Regions from separate parts of the Saccharothrix ecbatanensis genome, predicted to be linked through region 1. Evidence: predicted binding sites of a transcription regulator. Region 1 holds the regulator's gene; the other holds the start of a gene.
The links. The regulator HspR, encoded in region 1, represses chaperone genes until heat shock. The targets are predictions, from matches to a motif close to ANNTTGAGTNNNNNNNACTCAANNT.
Positions count from the first base shown of each region.

Region 2: a site for HspR is predicted at 5,126-5,150, ahead of lon (endopeptidase La). Genes of this name have one in related genera too.

Region 1 is NZ_JACHMO010000001.1:7,234,273-7,242,852, forward strand. It holds gene clpB (ATP-dependent chaperone ClpB) at 1-735, opposite strand, end outside; gene F4560_RS31430 (VOC family protein) at 932-1,312, shown strand; gene F4560_RS31435 (FAD-binding oxidoreductase) at 1,865-2,968, shown strand; gene F4560_RS31440 (alpha/beta fold hydrolase) at 3,235-3,912, opposite strand; gene F4560_RS31445 (heat shock protein transcriptional repressor HspR) at 4,031-4,456, opposite strand; gene dnaJ (molecular chaperone DnaJ) at 4,453-5,628, opposite strand; gene grpE (nucleotide exchange factor GrpE) at 5,647-6,546, opposite strand; gene dnaK (molecular chaperone DnaK) at 6,543-8,393, opposite strand.
Region 2 is NZ_JACHMO010000001.1:5,882,985-5,891,564, reverse strand. It holds gene F4560_RS24905 (polysaccharide deacetylase family protein) at 89-904, shown strand; gene F4560_RS24900 (PstS family phosphate ABC transporter substrate-binding protein) at 988-2,649, shown strand; gene lon (endopeptidase La) at 2,749-5,115, opposite strand; gene F4560_RS45745 (hypothetical protein) at 5,263-5,397, shown strand; gene F4560_RS24890 (SAM-dependent methyltransferase) at 5,504-6,304, shown strand; gene F4560_RS24885 (cytochrome P450) at 6,310-7,419, opposite strand; gene F4560_RS45740 (hypothetical protein) at 7,594-7,722, opposite strand; gene F4560_RS24880 (SagB family peptide dehydrogenase) at 7,842-8,580, shown strand, end outside.

The DNA.
Region 1 (8,580 bases):
CGAGCCGAGGTCGAGCGCGACGACCTTCTTGCCGCGGAGGCTCTCGGGCACGTCGCCGGCGATGATCCGCTGGGCCAGGCCCTCGACGATGGCCGTCTTGCCCACGCCGGGCTCGCCGATCAGGACCGGGTTGTTCTTCGTGCGACGGGACAGGACCTGCACGACGCGGCGGATCTCGGTGTTCCGGCCGATGACCGGGTCCAGCTCGCCCTTGCGGGCGCGTTCGGTCAGGTCGACGCCGTACTTCTCCAACGCCTTGTAGGTGCCCTCCGGATCCGGGCTGGTGACGCGGGCCGAGCCGCGGACCTTGCCGAACGCCTCCTTGAGGGATTCGGGGGTCGCGCCGTGGCGACGCAGCAGGTCGGCGACCTGGCCGCCGTGGTGGGAGAGGCCGACGAGCAGGTGCTCGGTGGACACGTACTCGTCACCCATCTCAGTGGCGAGTTCCTGCGCCTTGCCCAGCACCCGGGCCGCCTCGCGGGAGAACTGGGGCGCGGACACGGAGGAGCCGCTGGCCGCGGGCAGGCCCCTGGAGATCTGGTCGAGTTCCTTGTGCACCTGCGTCGGGTCCGCGCCGACGGCGGACAGGAGGGGCGCGGTCAGGCCGTCGCCCTGGGCCAGGAGGGCGCCGAGGAGGTGGACCGGGCCGACGTCGGGATTGCCCGCGATGGTCGCCGCCTGCACGGCGGCGGACACGGCCTGCTGGGTCTTCGTGGTCGGGTTGAAAGCGTCCATTCCTCACCTCGGTCGGTGTTCGTGCGCGCGTTGGCCAGCGTTCCGCACCAGCCGTCATCCCGCTCAACGTCAGAAAAGTTGAGTCAGTTCCGCTCAACCTAGTGGAAGTGTGTGGTGTGGGCCACGGCCCGGCGCGGCGTGACGGCGGCCGTGAAACTCGGGTGCAGCCGAGAGGTCCGCACATGAGGATCTGGGCATGAGTTCCCTCGTGCACCACATCACGGTCGACTGCAAGGACGCTTACGCGCTGGCGCAGTTCTGGAGCCAGGTCACCGGGCAGCCGGTGAGCGACGAAGACCAGCCGGGTGACCCCGAAGCGCTCGTCGAACTGCCGGAAGGGCCGGGACTGCTGTTCATCCAGGTCCCGGAGGGCAAGACGGTCAAGAACCGGGTCCACCTCGACCTCCGTCCCGACATCGCTCGGGATGCCGAAGTGGAGCGGCTGCTCGGGATCGGGGCGACGTTGGTCGACGACCAGCGCCGGCCGAACGGTCGCGGGTGGGTCGTGCTGGCCGATCCGGAGGGCAACGAGTTCTGCGTCGAAGTCAGCGCAGCGGAGCGTGCCGCACTCTCCTGACGCCGTCACCCACATGTCGCAGCGGGTTGTCCACACCTGTGCCTGAGTTGTCCACAATTCGCAGGTGAGCATCCACAGGCCGGTGCGGCAACCCGCACTTGCGCGGTCCGCCGGCCGCCACTGGGGTGAACGTCCCGCCCGTCGCGCTCACCGGCGGGCGGAGCGTCTCAACCGGCCGTCTCAGCTGGACGCTGGGAGCGATCCCGGACACGGTCGCGTGCGCAGTCGTGCGCGTTGCGTGGGCAAGCCGTTCACCTGGGAGTGGGCGATGAGCAGCGCATTAGGTATACGTGGAGGGGAATGTCCACCCTTTCGCCGGAGCCGTGCGTAACCCGCTGTAACCGCACTGCACTCGAAGGTGGCATCAAGGAACCGACCGGCCAGTTGGCGGGTTAGTGTCGCCTCGTCGGGGATGGAAGCTTGACGAGGACGTAGCGCCCTTGCTGGCGCCGCCAGAAACGTGGAGACTGCGCCCGGACCATGACTGCGAACGCTGTGTTGAGCCCCATCCCAAGCCCCCCACACCGAGAACCTCCTCCTGGTGTCACCGCTATGGTGCGGATGATCCGGGAGAGCTTCGCGGTGGTGGAGCCGCGCCAGGACGAAGTCGCGAAGTTCTTCTACGGCATGCTCTTCAGTCTCGCGCCGGCGACCCGTGAAATGTTCCCCGCGAACATGGAGGTCCAGCGCAGCCGACTGCTGCGCGCCCTGGTCCACGTCGTGCAGATGGTGGACCGCCCGGACGACCTGATCCCGTTCCTCCGCCAACTCGGGCGTGACCACCGCAAGTTCGGTGTCGTCAACGTGCACTACGAGTCGGTCGGCATGGCGCTGCTGTCGGCGGTCAAGAAGTTCGCCGGACCGGCGTGGACGCCGCAGGTCGAGATGGCCTGGGCCGAGGCGTACACGATCATGGCGCGGGCCATGCAGGAGGCCGCGGCCGCCGACGACGGGCCTGCGTACTGGCACGCGACCGTGCTGGAGCACCAGCGGGTGAGCTGGGACCTGGCCGTCGTGCGGTTGCAGCCCGATCACCCGGTCGGGTACCAGGCCGGTCAGTACGTCAGCGTGGAGACGCCGCAGCGCGCGCGGCTGTGGCGGTACTACTCGCCCGCCAACGCGCCGCGCGACGACGGCATCATCGAGTTCCACATCCGTTCGGTCGAGGGCGGGTGGGTGAGCCGGTCGATCGTCGGGCACACGCAGCCCGGTGACGTGTGGCGCATCGGTCCGCCGATGGGCCGCCTGAGCGTCGACCGCAAGAGCGGGCGGGACGTGCTGATGGTCGCCGGTGGGACCGGTGTGGCGCCGATGCACGCGATCATCGACGAGATGGCGCAGTGGGGCGAGAACCCGCGCGTGCACCTGTTCATGGGTGGGCGGACGCGGGAGGACCTGTACGACTTGGACAACCTCCAGCGGTTCGCCATGACCAACCCGTGGCTGACCGTCGTGCCGGTGCTGGAGTCGGATCCGGGTGCGCGCGGTGTCGAGCAGGGCACGCTGGCCGACGTGGTCACGCGGTACGGGGCGTGGGAGGAACGGGACGTGCTGGTGTGCGGCTCGCCGTCGATGATCCGGGCGACCGTGTCGCGGATGCTCGTCGCCGGGACGCCACTGGACCGGATCAAGTACGACCCCTTCACCCTGGACTGACCCGCTAGCACCGGTTCACGCGCCCGTCGCGCCGATTCGCGCCAGTTCACCTGGTCGCGTCGGTTCGAGCCGTGCCTGCGCGCCGGTAGGCGCACGCGGTTCACGCGTGGGTTCTCGCGGTTCACGCGTGGGTTCTCGCGGTTCACGCGTGGGTTCTCGCGGTTCACGCCGTCCGTCGCGCCGGTTCACGCACGCGGTTCAGGTCCGCCGGGGGTCAGGTCTGCAGGGTCAGGCGCGCAGGGTCAGGCGCGGTCAGGCGCGCGGAGTCAAGCGGGACCCGACCACGCCGCGCCGAGCACCGCCGCCAGCGTCTCGGGCCTGCTGGTCTGCGGACAGTGGCCACCGTCGACCTCGATCGCGTCGACCCCGAGCCGTTCCCGCGCGGCCCGGCGCATCCAGGACGGCCGCAGCGTGCGGTCCTCGCGGGGCAGGACGTAGGTCGACGGCACGTCCGGCAGCTCGTGGACCTCGCGGTACGTCGCGGCGGGGTAGAAGAGGCGGAGGGACCGCAGGCCGGCGCGCACCCCGGCCAGGTCGCAGTCGTGGAACAGGAAGTACGCGGCCACCACCGGGTCCGCAGTGGGCGGGTCGGTGAGGGCGCGCCACTCCGGGTTGAACATCTCGCCGGTGTCGGCGGCGAGCTCGTCGGCCAGGGACACGGGGCCGGGGATCATCGCGGCGATCCAGGCCAGGTGGGACGCGGCGACGGCGCGGGCGATGGCGGGCATCAGCAGGCCGGCGCCGGAGTGGCCGACCAGGACCGGGGCGAGCATGTCGCCCGCCTGCGCGCGGGCGATCGCGGCGTAGTCGACGGCGCGCAGCTCAGGCTGGTCCGTGGGCAGGTCGACGGCGACGGTGCGGTGGCCACGGCGGCGGAGGAGGTCCTCGACGGGGCGCCAGGCGGTCGGCGACTGGGTGGTGCCGTGCACGAAGACGTAGTCCACGGCTCCAGTGTGGCCGCGGGTTCGGCGTCGCGGGGTTCCTCATGGTTTAACCGAGTAACGGGAACAGTGTTTCCGTACATATTTCGGCCATGATCACCCCATTGGGCGACGCCGCCGGTCAGCGTTTGTTCGGTTTCCAGACGACCAGGGCGGTCTCGTGGCGCACCGGGACCAGGTCACGGCGGTACGACGCGTGGACCGAGGCTGCGGCGTGCTCGGCGGCGGCCATGGCGGACGCGAGCTGTTCCGCCAGCTCGTTCACCTGGGCGCGCAGCGCGCCGACCTCGTTCTCCAGCTCGATGATCCGCTTGACCCCGGCGAGGTTGACGCCCTCCTCCTGCGAGAGGCGCTGCACCTCCCGCAGCAGCACGATGTCGCGCATCGAGTACCGGCGCCCACCGCCGGAAGTGCGGCCCGGCGACACCAGACCCAGCCGGTCGTAGGACCGGAGGGTCTGGGCGTGCAAGCCGGACAACTGGGCCGCCACGGAGATGACGAAGAACGGGGTGTCCTCGTCGGTGCCGGGCGGGAACGGGAAGCTCACACCGACCTCTTCTCCAACAGGGCGTTGAGCTCAGCGCGCGGGTCGTGCTTCGCCGTCGCCGACGCGTAGTTCTCCAACGCCTCCCGTGCTGCGGCGTCCGTGTTGTTCGGCACCGCCACGTTCAGCGTGATGAGCAGGTCGCCGACCTGTCCGTCGCGCTTGGCGATGCCCTTGCCCTTGGCCCGCAGCACCCGGCCACTGGCCGTGCCCGCGGGAACCTTCAGAGTCACCTTGCCCTCAAGCGTGGGCACGGTCAACGTCGTGCCGAGCGCCAACTCGGGGAACGTCACCGGCACGGTCAGCGTCAGGTCGTTGCCCGAACGCCCGAAAAGCGGGTGCGGGTTGACGTGGACGCGCACGAACAGGTCGCCGTTCGGCCCGCTGTTGCGCCCCGGCTCACCCTGCCCGGCCAACCGGATCCGCTGACCGTCGTCCACGCCCGGAGGGATGCGGATGGTCAACGTGCGGCTCTTCGTGCTCACGCCGTCGCCGCCGCACTCCGGGCACGGGTCGTCCACGATCCGCCCGGTGCCCCGGCAGTCGGTGCACGGCTCGGAGAACGCGAACGCGCCCTGGCTGCGGGTCACCAGACCGGCGCCACCGCAGTTCGCGCACGTCCGGGGCGTCGTGCCGGGACGCGCGCCGGAACCGGAGCAGGTGCCGCAGGCCGCCGGGCTGGACAGGCGCATGGGCACGGTCGCGCCCTTGACGGCCTCGGTGAAGTCGATCCGCACGTCGGTCTCGACGTCCTCGCCGCGCCGCGGTCTGGTCGCCGACCCCGCCGTGCCGGCCCGGCGGTTGAACAGGCCGCCGAGCAGGTCGCCGAGCCCGCCCATGCCGCCGGGCTGCTGCGCGCCCGCGCCCTGGCGGCCGAACAGGTCGCCGACGTCGAACCCGCTGCCGGTGCCGAACCCGCCGGGGAACCCGCCGCCTCCGGAGAAGAGGCGGCGGGCCTCGTCGTACTGCTTGCGCTTCGCGGTGTCCGACAGCACGCCGTACGCCTCGGACACCGCCTTGAACCGCGCCTCGGCCTTGGCGTCACCGGGGTTGGCGTCGGGGTGCAGCACCCGCGCCAACTTCCGGTACGCCTTCTTGATGTCGTCGGCCGAAGCGTCGGAGGTGACGCCCAGCTCGCGGTAGAAGTCCTTCTCGATCCAGTCACGAGCGCTCACGGACGCCGCCCCCCTTCATCAATCCTGCTGGTGCTGCTCTTCGGCGGACTTCTCGGCGGACTCCGACGCGGGCTTGCCGGCGGACTGGTCGGCGGACTCCTCGACCGGCTCGGCCACGGGCTCGGCGACGGACACGGGCGCGGGCTCGGAACCCGGCTCGTGATCGGTCACCGCGACCAGCGCGGGCCGCAGCACGCGCTCGCCGAACCGGTAGCCGCGACGCAGCACGGCGGTGACGGTCGGCCCGCTGACGTCCGGGGACGTGCTGTGCTGCACGGCCTCGTGGACGGACGGGTCGAACTCCTCACCCTCGTGCCCGAACGGCGCCAGACCGGTGCCGTGCAGCGCGCCGACCAGCTTGTCGGCCACCGCCTTGAACGCGCCGGTCAGGTCACCGTGCGCGCCGGCCCGCTCGATGTCGTCCAGCACGGACAGCAGCTCGCCGGCCACCTGCGCCTTGGCGGTGGTGATCACCACTTCCCGGTCGCGGTCGACGCGCTTGCGGTAGTTGGCGTACTCCGCAGTCAACCGCTGGAGGTCGGCGGTCCGCTCGTCCAGCTGCGCCTTCAGCTCGACGCTCGGGTCGGTCACGGCCTGGGCCGGGTCCGGCAGGTCGGGGGCGGCGTGCTTGCCGCCACCCGCCGGGCCGGACGCCGAACCGGGCTCCGAGTCCGAGAGCGAGCCCGACACAGAGTCCGGCACGGAATCCGACGCAGAGCCGGACGCAGAGCCGGACTCGGGGCCGGTCTCAGCGCCGTTCTCCGCGCCCGACCCGGCACCTGTCTGGGCGCCCGCCTGGGCACCCGTCGACTCGGCCGGCGTCTCCTCGGGCGACGGGGTGCGCATCTCACCGGTGTCCGGGTCGACGCGCCTGCGGTCGCGCACCACGACGTGGGGCTGTTCCTCGGGCTTGGTCACTTCTTCTCGTCCTCGTCGACGATCTCCGCGTCCACGACGTCGTCGGCCTTGGGCGCGTCACCGGTGGGCGCACCACCGGCGGCACCGGCCGCGTCGGCCGTGGGGGCGTTGGCGTACAGGGACTGGCCGATGGCCTGGGACTCCGTGGCCAGCTTCTCCACCGCGGCGCGGATCGTGGCGATGTCCTCGCCCTTCAGCGCCTCGGTGGTCTCGGCGACGGCCACGTTGACCTTGTCCTTGACCTCGGCCGGGATCTTGTCCTCGTTCTCCTTGAGGACCTTCTCCGTCTGGTAGACCAGCGTCTCGGCCTGGTTGCGGACCTCGGCCTCGTCGCGGCGGCGCTTGTCCTCCTCCGCGTGCGCCTCGGCGTCCTTGATCATCCGCTCGATGTCGTCCTTCGGCAGCGCGGAGCCGCCGGTGATCGTCATCCGCTGCTCCTTGCCCGTGCCCATGTCCTTCGCGGACACGTGCACGATGCCGTTCGCGTCGATGTCGAAGGTGACCTCGATCTGCGGGACGCCGCGCGGCGCGGGCGGCAGGCCGGTCAGCTCGAACATGCCGAGCTTCTTGTTGTCCCGGGCGAACTCGCGCTCACCCTGGAAGACCTGGATCTGCACGGACGGCTGGTTGTCGTCGGCCGTGGTGAAGATCTCCGAGCGCTTGGTCGGGATCGTCGTGTTCCGCTCGATGAGCTTGGTCATCACGCCGCCCTTGGTCTCGATGCCCAGGGACAGCGGGGTGACGTCGAGCAGCAGGACGTCCTTGACCTCGCCCTTCAGCACACCGGCCTGGAGGGCGGCGCCGATCGCGACGACCTCGTCCGGGTTCACGCCCTTGTTCGGCTCACGGCCGCCCGTCAGCTCCTTGACCAGCTCGGCCACGGCGGGCATGCGGGTGGAGCCACCCACGAGCACCACGTGGTCGATGTCGCCGACGCTGACGCCGGCGTCCTTGATCACGTTGTTGAACGGCGAGCGGGTGCGCTCCAGCAGGTCGTTCGTGATGCGCTGGAACTCGGCGCGCGACAGCGTCTCGTCCATGAACAGCGGGTTCTTGTCCGAGTCCACGGTGATGTAGGGCAGGTTGATGGAGGCGTTGTTCGAGCTGGACAGCTCGATCTTCGCCTTCTCGGATGCCTCGCGGATCCGCTGCAACGCCATCTTGTCCTTGGTCAGGTCGATGCCGTTGGTCTGCTTGAACCGCTCGACCAGCCAGTCGACGACGCGCTGGTCCCAGTCGTCGCCACCGAGGTGGTTGTCACCGGAGGTCGCCTTGACCTCGACCACGCCCTCGGCCAGCTCCAGCAGCGAGACGTCGAACGTGCCGCCACCGAGGTCGAAGACCAGGATGGTCTGCTCCTTGTCGCCCTTGTCGAGGCCGTAGGCCAGGGCGGCGGAGGTGGGCTCGTTGACGATGCGCAGCACGTTGAGGCCCGCGATCTGCCCGGCCTCCTTGGTGGCCTGGCGCTGGGCGTCCTCGAAGTAGGCCGGGACGGTGATCACCGCGTCGGTGATCTCCTCGCCCAGGTACGCCTCGGCGTCACGCTTCAGCTTCATCAGCACACGCGCGCTGATCTCCTGCGGCGTGTACTTCTTGCCGTCGATGTCGTCCGTCTTCCAGTCCAGGCCGATGTGGCGCTTGACGGACCGGATGGTGCGGTCGACGTTGGTCACCGCCTGGTTCTTGGCGGGCTGACCGGTGAGCACTTCGCCGTTCTTGGCGAAGGCCACGATGGACGGGGTGGTACGCGACCCTTCGGAGTTGGCGATCACCGTCGGCTCGCCACCCTCGAGAACGGCGACGACGGAGTTGGTCGTCCCAAGGTCGATGCCGACCGCTCGCGCCATTGGATTCCTCCTGGTAGTGCGTGTGTGAGAGCCCCGCGTTGAGCGGCACCGGCTCAAGTTTGCCAGTACTGGCGGACTTGAGTCCACCCGGCTCAATCTTTCTGCCTGTCCAACGGCCGGGGGCGTTCCGGTGTTCCCGGGGCGGCGTGATCCGGGACACTCGTGGCATGGACTCACCCGCCGACAT
Region 2 (8,580 bases), 1.4 Mb from region 1:
CGCAGAGCAACCCGAGTGATCCTCGTGGCGTCTCAAGCCCCGTGAGCGTCACCCGATCGGGTGATAATGGGTTTCAAGGGGGACTGGGATGAGACCGAGGGCACTGGCGGTCGCGGTGGCGGCCGTCATCGCGGTGGCGTGCGCACCAGAGCCGGAAGCGCAGCCGCCGGCGACGACTACTACGACCACTACGACAACGACGACCACCACCACGCCGCCGACGGTCTTGCCGGGTCCGGGCGGCACCACGGTCCCCGTCTTCCAGCACCCGTACGCCTACGGGACACCGCAGCAGCACGTGCCGCCGATCGCCGACGGCATGGTGCCGGTGGTCCGCCGGATCGCGACCGACCGCCCGTACGTGTTCATCACCATCGACGACGGCGCGGTGCGCCACCCCGCCGCGCTGGAGCTGATGCGCAAGAGCGGCGTCGAGCCCACGCTGTTCCTCAACTCCAAGCACGTCGACGGTTACGCGGACTACTGGAAGACCTTCCAGGGCGCCGCGAGGGTCCACGCGCACACCGCGACCCACCCCGACCTCACCGGCACTTCGTACGACTTCCAGCGCGACGAGATCTGCGGCAACGCCGACCTCCTCCGCGCGCAGCTGGGCGCGCAACCGAAGTTGTTCCGGCCGCCGTTCGGGAACTTCGACCACACCACCCGCCGGGCCGCCGCCGACTGCGGTTTCACGGCGTTGGTCATGTGGACCGCGGCGGTCAACGACGGCGTCGTGCAGTTCCAGGCGGGCGGCCGGTTGAACGCGGGCGACATCGTGCTCATGCACTTCCGGCACACGTTCGTGGAGGACTTCCTGGCCTTCCTCGAACGCTGCAAGCTCGACGGCCTGACCCCGGTCGTGCTGGAGGACTTCCTCGCGGACCGCGACGCGGTCGTGTGACGACTCCTTGCCACGGCGTGAAGTCGTGGTGAACGTCCGGTGATCACCGGACCCGCGGCCGGTCCGCCGACCGAGAATTCGGTGTGCAGGTGCTGCGTTCCGCGTTGGAATTCCTGGGTGGACCCGGGCCGGTGCTGCTCGCGATCGGCTTGTTGTTCGCGGCCCCGGTCATCGACCGGCTCTTCGTGCGCCGCAAGCGCCTCGGGTTCCGCGTGCTCTACAACTCCAAGATCGGTCTCGGGCCGGAGCAGCTGCACGACGGCACCGACGCGAACGCGCCGCAGCTGCGCGAGCTGGTGCGGGTGCTGGACCGGATGAGCATCGTGGTGGTCAGGGTCCGCAACACGGGCACCTACGACATCGACGCCGAGGACTTCGCCAAGCCGCTGACGTTCACCTTCGGCGACCGGATCGTGTGGAACGCGAGGGTGTCCGAGGCCGGGTCGGACGAGCTGAAGGACGAGATCCGGCGCAGCCTCCAGTTCTTCGGCGCCGAGCCCGGTCCCAGGGAGACCGACCTCAGGGAGTCGTCACGGGCGTCGCTGCCCACGGTGCGGGCGCGGATGGCGCAGCGGGTGGCCAGGTGGGGCGGGCTGGCGGTGGCCGCGGACCCGCCGGGCGAGCCGGTGTGGCACGGGGTGCGGCTGGAGAACCTGACGTTGCGGCGCAAGCAGAAGTTCAAGCTGCTGGTGGTGCTGCGCGAGCCGGACGGCAACTCGACGGGCGAGCTGGGCAAGGACGTGAAGGTCGTCGGCGACCTGGCCGGCGCGGGCATCGTGCACGACGAGCGCCCGGAACGGCGGCTCACCCTGCCGAGGCTGACGGGTGGCCTGGCCGCTTTGCTCGCGGCCGTCCTGGTGCTGGTCCTGGCGTGGCCGCCGGATTCGACCGACGCGACGGTGGCGTGCGCGTCGGGCACGTTGCGGGTGGAGGGGTCGAGCGTGTTCATGCCGACCATGGCCGCGATCGCCGACCAGTACGAGCAGGCGTGCCCCGACGCGACCGTCACCACGTCCGCGACCGGCAGCATCCAGGGTGTGCGCGAGGTCGTCGGCGGCGAAGAGGGCATGGTGGCGCTGTCGGACGGCAAGCAGGACGTGGAGGGCGTATTCACGCAGCAGCTCGCGATCGTGGTCTACCACGTGGTGGTGCACAGCTCGGTCGGGCTGGACACGATCACGGTGGCGCAGCTGCGCGGCATCTACGCGGGCGCCTACACGGACTGGAGCCAGCTGCGCGGCGGCGCTCCGTTGCCCATCCGGATCGTCGGCCGGGGTGGCGAGTCGGGGACGCGGGAGCTGTTCGAGCGGCGGGTGCTGGGCACGAGCGAGAGCGCGTTGTCCTCCAACGACTGCCGGGCCAAGGACCGTTCGCCGGACGCGCCGGTGATCCGGTGCGAGCGGGACGAGAACGCCGACGTGGTGCGGGAGATCGGGGCGGTGGAGGGCGCGATCGGGTACGCCGACGCGCCGTCCGTGGCGGAGGCCCGCAAGACGAACGCGCTGACCGCGTTGTCGTTGGACGGCAAGGTGTTCGACGCGGCGGTGGGCGTGGAGTCCGGCTACCCGTTCTGGACGGTCGAGTACCTGTACGCGCGGTCGGAGCCGGCGGCGGACTCGTTGGCCGGCCGGTTCCTCAAGTACGCGCGGGAGCACGACGGCGCGCGGGTGCGGATGAAGGACGCCGGGTACCTGCCGTGCCTCACGGCGGACGGCGCGCCACTGGACCTGTGCAACCTGCGTTGAGGCGCGGCGACAGGGCCGATCCGTTTCCGACGTCGCCCGATCGGCCCGACGACGAAGCCCCGGCCGACACGTGGTCGACCGGGGCTGCACCGGGGAACGTCAGGCGGCCACCGCGGCAGTTGCTTTGGCGGGTTCCAGCGCCAGGTCCAACACCTCGCGCACGTCGCCGACCAGGTGCACGGTCAGCTCCGCCAGCACCGACTCCGGCACATCGTCCAGGTCGGGCTCGTTGCGCTGCGGCAGCAGCACGGTCGTGATGCCCGCCCGGTGCGCGGCCAGCAGCTTCTGCTTGACCCCGCCGATCGGCAGCACGCGCCCGGTCAGCGACACCTCGCCGGTCATCGCCACGTCCGCCCGCACCGGACGCCCGGACAGCAGCGACGCCAACGCCGTCGTCATCGTCACGCCCGCCGACGGCCCGTCCTTCGGCACCGCGCCCGCCGGCACGTGGATGTGCACACCACGCTCCGCCAACGCCTCGGCGCGGTCGTCGTTGGACCGCAGGTACGACAACGCGATCTGCGCCGACTCCTTCATCACGTCACCGAGCTGACCGGTCAGCGTGACGCCGGCCGCGCCAGTGCCCGACGACGCCAGCGACGCCTCCACGAACAGCACGTCACCGCCCGCGCCGGTGACCGCCAGCCCCGTCGCCACGCCCGGCACCGACGTCCGCTCGGCCGATTCCGGCGTGTGCTTGGGCGAGCCCAGGTACCCGCGCAGGTCCGGCACGTCCACCGTCACCGGCAGCTCGGCCTCGTCCAGCGCGACCCGCGCCGTCACCTTCCGCAGGATGCGTGCCAGCGAACGCTCCAACTGCCGCACGCCCGCCTCACGGGTGTACTCGCCCGCCAGCTTCCGCAACGACTCCTCGGTCACCGTGACGTCGTCGGACGTGAGGCCCGCCCGCTCGACCTGGCGCGGCAGCAGGTGGTCGCGGCCGATGACGACCTTCTCGTCCTCGGTGTACCCGTCCAGCCGCACCAGTTCCATCCGGTCAAGCAGCGGGCCGGGGATGGACTCCAGCACGTTGGCCGTGGCGAGGAACACCACGTCCGACAGGTCCAGCTCGACCTCCAGGTAGTGGTCGCGGAACGTGTGGTTCTGCGCCGGGTCGAGCACCTCCAGCAGCGCCGCCGTCGGATCGCCCCGGTAGTCCGCGCCGACCTTGTCGATCTCGTCCAGCAGCACGACCGGGTTCATCGACCCCGCCTCCGCGATGGCCCGCACGATCCGGCCCGGCAACGCGCCGACGTACGTGCGCCGGTGGCCGCGGATCTCCGCCTCGTCCCGCACACCGCCCAGCGCGACCCGGACGAACTTGCGGCCCATGGCCCGCGCGACCGACTCGCCGAGCGACGTCTTGCCCACGCCGGGCGGCCCGACCAGCGCGAGCACCGCGCCGGAACGCCGTCCGCCCACGACACCCAGACCCCGGTCGGCCCGCCGACGCCGCACCGCCAGGTACTCGGTGATGCGCTCCTTCACGTCGTCCAGACCCGCGTGGTCGGCGTCCAGAACGGCCCGTGCGCCCGCGATGTCGTACGACTCCTCGGTGCGCTCGTTCCACGGCAGCTCCAGCACCGTGTCCAGCCACGTCCGGATCCAGCCGACCTCGGGCGACTGCTCGGACGTCCGCTCCAGCTTGTCGACCTCGGCCAACGCCGCCTTGCGCACGTTCTCCGGCAGGTCAGCGCCCTCGACCCGGGCCCGGTAGTCCTGCTCCTCGGTGGCGGGCTTGCCGTCCAACTCGGCCAGCTCCTTGCGGATCGCGGCGAGCTGCCGGCGCAGCAGGAACTCCCGCTGCTGCTTCTCCACGCCCTCCTTGACGTCCTTGCGGATCGTCTCGGTCACGTCCAGCTCGGTCAGGTACTCGCGGCCCCACTCCAGCAGCTTCTCCAGCCGCTCCGTGACGTCGCTGGTCTCCAGCAGCCAGATCTTCCGGTCGTCGTCCAGGTACGAGGCGTACCCGGCGAGGTCGGCCAGCGCGGACGGGTCGTCCACCTGCTGCACCGAGTCGACCACCTGCCACGCGCCGCGCTGCTGGAGGATCGTGGTGACCAGCGCCCGGTACTCGCGGGCCAGCTCACGGGTGTGGTCGTCCACCGGCGCCTCGTCGGCCACCGTCGCCTCCACCCACAGCGCCGCGCCCGGCCCGGTCGTGCCGGTGCCGATGCGGACCCGCTCCGTGCCGCGCACCACGGCCGCGCGCTCGCCGCCGGACAGCCGGCCGACCTGCTCGATCACCGCCAGCGTGCCGACCTTCGCGTACTTGCCGTCCAGCCGGGGCACCAGCAGCACTTGCGACTGCCCACCGGCTGCCTCGCCGGCGGCCGTCGCGGCCTCGATCGCGGCGCGGGCCTCGGCGGTGGCGTCCGAGCCGCTGAGGCGGATCGGCACGACCATGCCCGGCAGCACGACCACGTCGTCCAGCGGCAGCACCGGCAGCGCCAACGTCTCGCCCATGATCCCTCCAAAGTTGAGTCTGTCTGGCTCAACCAAGGTGAGCGCGGGATTGTTTCCGGATGATGTTCGCCCTGAGCGAGCACCCCGGTTCGGCTGTGGCGCGATGCCGGGTGACAGCATTTCGGCCATGGACTGCCGCGGGCGGGCGTGGACCTGGGCGCGTTGGAGGACGACTCGCGGTCCGAGTTCCCGGTCGCCAGGAAGGTCGAGGCGTTCGTCCGGCCCGCGGCCGAGCCGGACGTGGAGGAGTGCCCACCGGACGGCGAGCGGCCGGCACGCTGACCTCCGCGCGGCAGTGGGGTGGGGGCACGAGCGTCCATTCGGGGGTTGTGCCGGATCCGCCCCACCGGAACGATCACGCAGTCGACTGACGAGGAGATGTGTGCGCATGGAGCAGGCGAGCTGGGTTCCGTCATCGGTGGACCTGGACCGGCCGAGCGCGGCCCGGATGTACGACTACTTCCTGGGCGGGTCGCACAACTTCGCGGTGGACCGCGAGGCGGCGAAAGCGGTCGAGCAGATCTTCCCCGGCATGTCCGGCGCGGCCCGCGCGAACCGCTCGTTCCTCCGCCGGGCCGTGCGGTACCTGCTGTCGCAGGGCATCGACCAGTTCCTGGACCTGGGATCGGGCATCCCGACCGTGGGCAACGTGCACGAGATCGCCCAGCAGTCCAACCCGGCGGCACGGGTGGTGTACGCCGACGTCGAGCCCGTCGCGGTCGCGCACAGCACCGCGCTGCTCGCCGACAACCCCCTCGCCGTGGCCATCCAGGGCGACCTGCGCGACCCGGACTCGGTGCTGGGCAACGAAGAGGTCCGCGCGACGCTCGACTTCGACCGGCCCATCGGCCTGCTGATGGTCGCCGTGCTGCACTTCGTGCCGGACTCGGACGAGCCGCACCAGGCGATCGCCCGGTACCGCGACGCGTTGGCGCCGGGCAGTTTCGTCGCCATCTCGCACGGCAGCTGGGACGGCGTGTCGCAGGACGAGCAGCGCAGCGGTGAGAAGGTGAACGCCATCTACCAGCGCACCGACAGCCCGCTGGTGCTGCGCTCGGGTGACGAGGTCGCCGCGTTCTTCGCCGGGCTGGACGTCGTGGAACCGGGTGTCGTGCCGCTGTCTGACTGGCGGAAGGACTCGGACGACGCCTTCATCAACGCGTACGCCGGGGTGGGCCGCAAGGCGTGAACCGGTCACCAGCTCACCGGTAGCTCGACCAGCTCGCGGAACTGGAGGCCGCTGCGGCGGTGCAGCCCGTCCGGCGGCACGGCGAGGCGGAGGCCGGGGAACCTGCGCACCAGCGCGCCCAGCGCGACTTGGAGCTCCATGCGGGCCAGGTGCGCGCCGACGCAGTGGTGGCGTCCGGGGCCGAACGACAGGTGCCGGCAGTCCTCACGCGTCACGTCGAGCCGGTCGGCCGAGGGGAACACCGACGGGTCGAGGTTGGCTTCCCTGGTGCAAGGCACGACCACGTCGCCCGTGCGGATCAGCACCCCGGCCAGCTCGACGTCCTCGACGGCCCGCCGTGGACCCAGCCCGCCGGACTCCGGAGGGCTGAACCGGAGCAGCTCCTCCACCGCCCGGTCGACGAGCGCGGGGTCGTCCGTCAGCCGCCGCCACTCGGTCGGCCGGACCAGCAGCTCCAGCACGCAGTTCACCAGCTGGACGGAGGTCGACACGTGCCCGGAGATGAGGAGGAACGTGAGCAGCCGCCCCGCTTCCTCCGGTTCGAGGTCCGCCACCAGTGAGGCCGCCACCGCTCCGTCCCGCCACACGCCCGGGTCGTCGAGCAGCCGGGCCAGGTAGGTGGTCAGCCCAACGGCTGCCTCGGCGGCGCCGACCGCCTGCTCCGCGTCCAGCGCGAGCAGCGGTCGCGCCCACGCGCGCAGCCGGGTGTGGTCGACCGGCGGCAGGTCCAGCGCGGCGCAGATCCCGGCCGACGTCAGCGGCGCGGCGAACCGCTCGACCAGGTCGACCGGCGGCTCGGTGAACCCGTCGAGCAGGTCCTCGGCCGTGCGTTCCACGAAGCCGCGCAACCGTTCGGCGTGCGCGGCGGTGAACTGCCGGACGGCGGGTTTGCGCACCCTCGTGTGCCGGGGCGGGTCCATGGTGAGGATGAGGTCCGGGTCCAGCGGCACCTGGCGCGTCGCGGCGTGGTCGGGGTGGGCCGCCGCCGCGGAGCTGAACCTCGGGTCCGCGAGTACCACGCGCACTTCCCGGTAGCCGCCCACCCACCAGCCGGTTCCGCCATCCGGCAGGTCAAACCGCTCGATGCGGTCCGTCGACGTGTGCTCCTGGGACATGGCCGCCGCCTTTCCCGATCCCCTTCGGGCACCGGTTCACCGTAATGGGAAATTGCAGGACACGTATGGCGAGAATTCTGCTTTTTCATTCAACAGTGTGGGTTGGGTGAGGATATCTTGCTACCCGGTAAATGGCATCGTACGTTGGTGTCGCTGTTCAAAGGAGCAGTGAAGTCATTCCCGGAGAAAGGCCGGAGCGATGTCGATCAAGGTGAGGTCAACGACCGAGAACCTGAGCACGAAGCACACGACGACCGTGCCGAAACCGTTGACGAAGATGGGGTACAGCTCGTCCTCGTCCACCTCTTGTGACGTGCGCAGGAGCAGGTAACCGCCGGTTGCGCTGCCTGGGACCGCCCGCTGCGCCCAGGCAGCGCGCCTCCTGCGGAGTGATCACCTCGTACCACCGAACGGAGCCGTCCGTGGCCGAACCGACCCGTCCCGACGACGTCCTGCTCACCCTTGCCACGCGCACGAACTCTTATCGCGCGGTGACGCCCGCGTTCACCTCCACGGCGTTCCGCTCGCCGATCGACCGGTACGGCCACCTCGATTTCTGCGGGCCGCCGCAGGTCGCCGAGGAATTCCTGATCTCGACCCGCCTTGACCGGCACGACCGCGAGGTGCCGCACGCGGTCGGCGAATATCTGGACGAGCGGTTCGTCCCGGTGGTCGCGCTGGTCGACACCGAGGACGTGCCGGTCCCGGACCGGGTCGAGCTGCCCCCGTCGGTCGAGTTGCGCGCGCCGCTCGGCCGGGTGATCGGGGACCGGCGCAGCGCGCGGGCGTTCGGCGGAGGCGCGGTCCCGTTCGGGGAACTGGCCACGCTGGTGCGTGCCGCGGCCGGGGTGACGAGGGAGCCGGACGGCGAGCGGATGCCCGGCCGGGCGGCGCCCAGCGGCGGCGGCCTCTACCCGGTGGAGCTCTGGGTGCTGGCGCTGGACGTGACCGATCTGGCGCGCGGGGTCTACCGCTACGCGCCCCGACTCGACGTGTTCGAGCGGTGCCATGACGAACGGGTGGTCGAGGACTTCCTGACCGAGGGCCTGATCGACGTCGGCGACGAGGACCCGTCGCGCGGCGCGGCGGCGATCGTCGCGCTGGTGGCCCGCCCGTGGCGCTCGATGCGCAAGTACGGGCCGAGAGGGCTGCGGCTGGTGC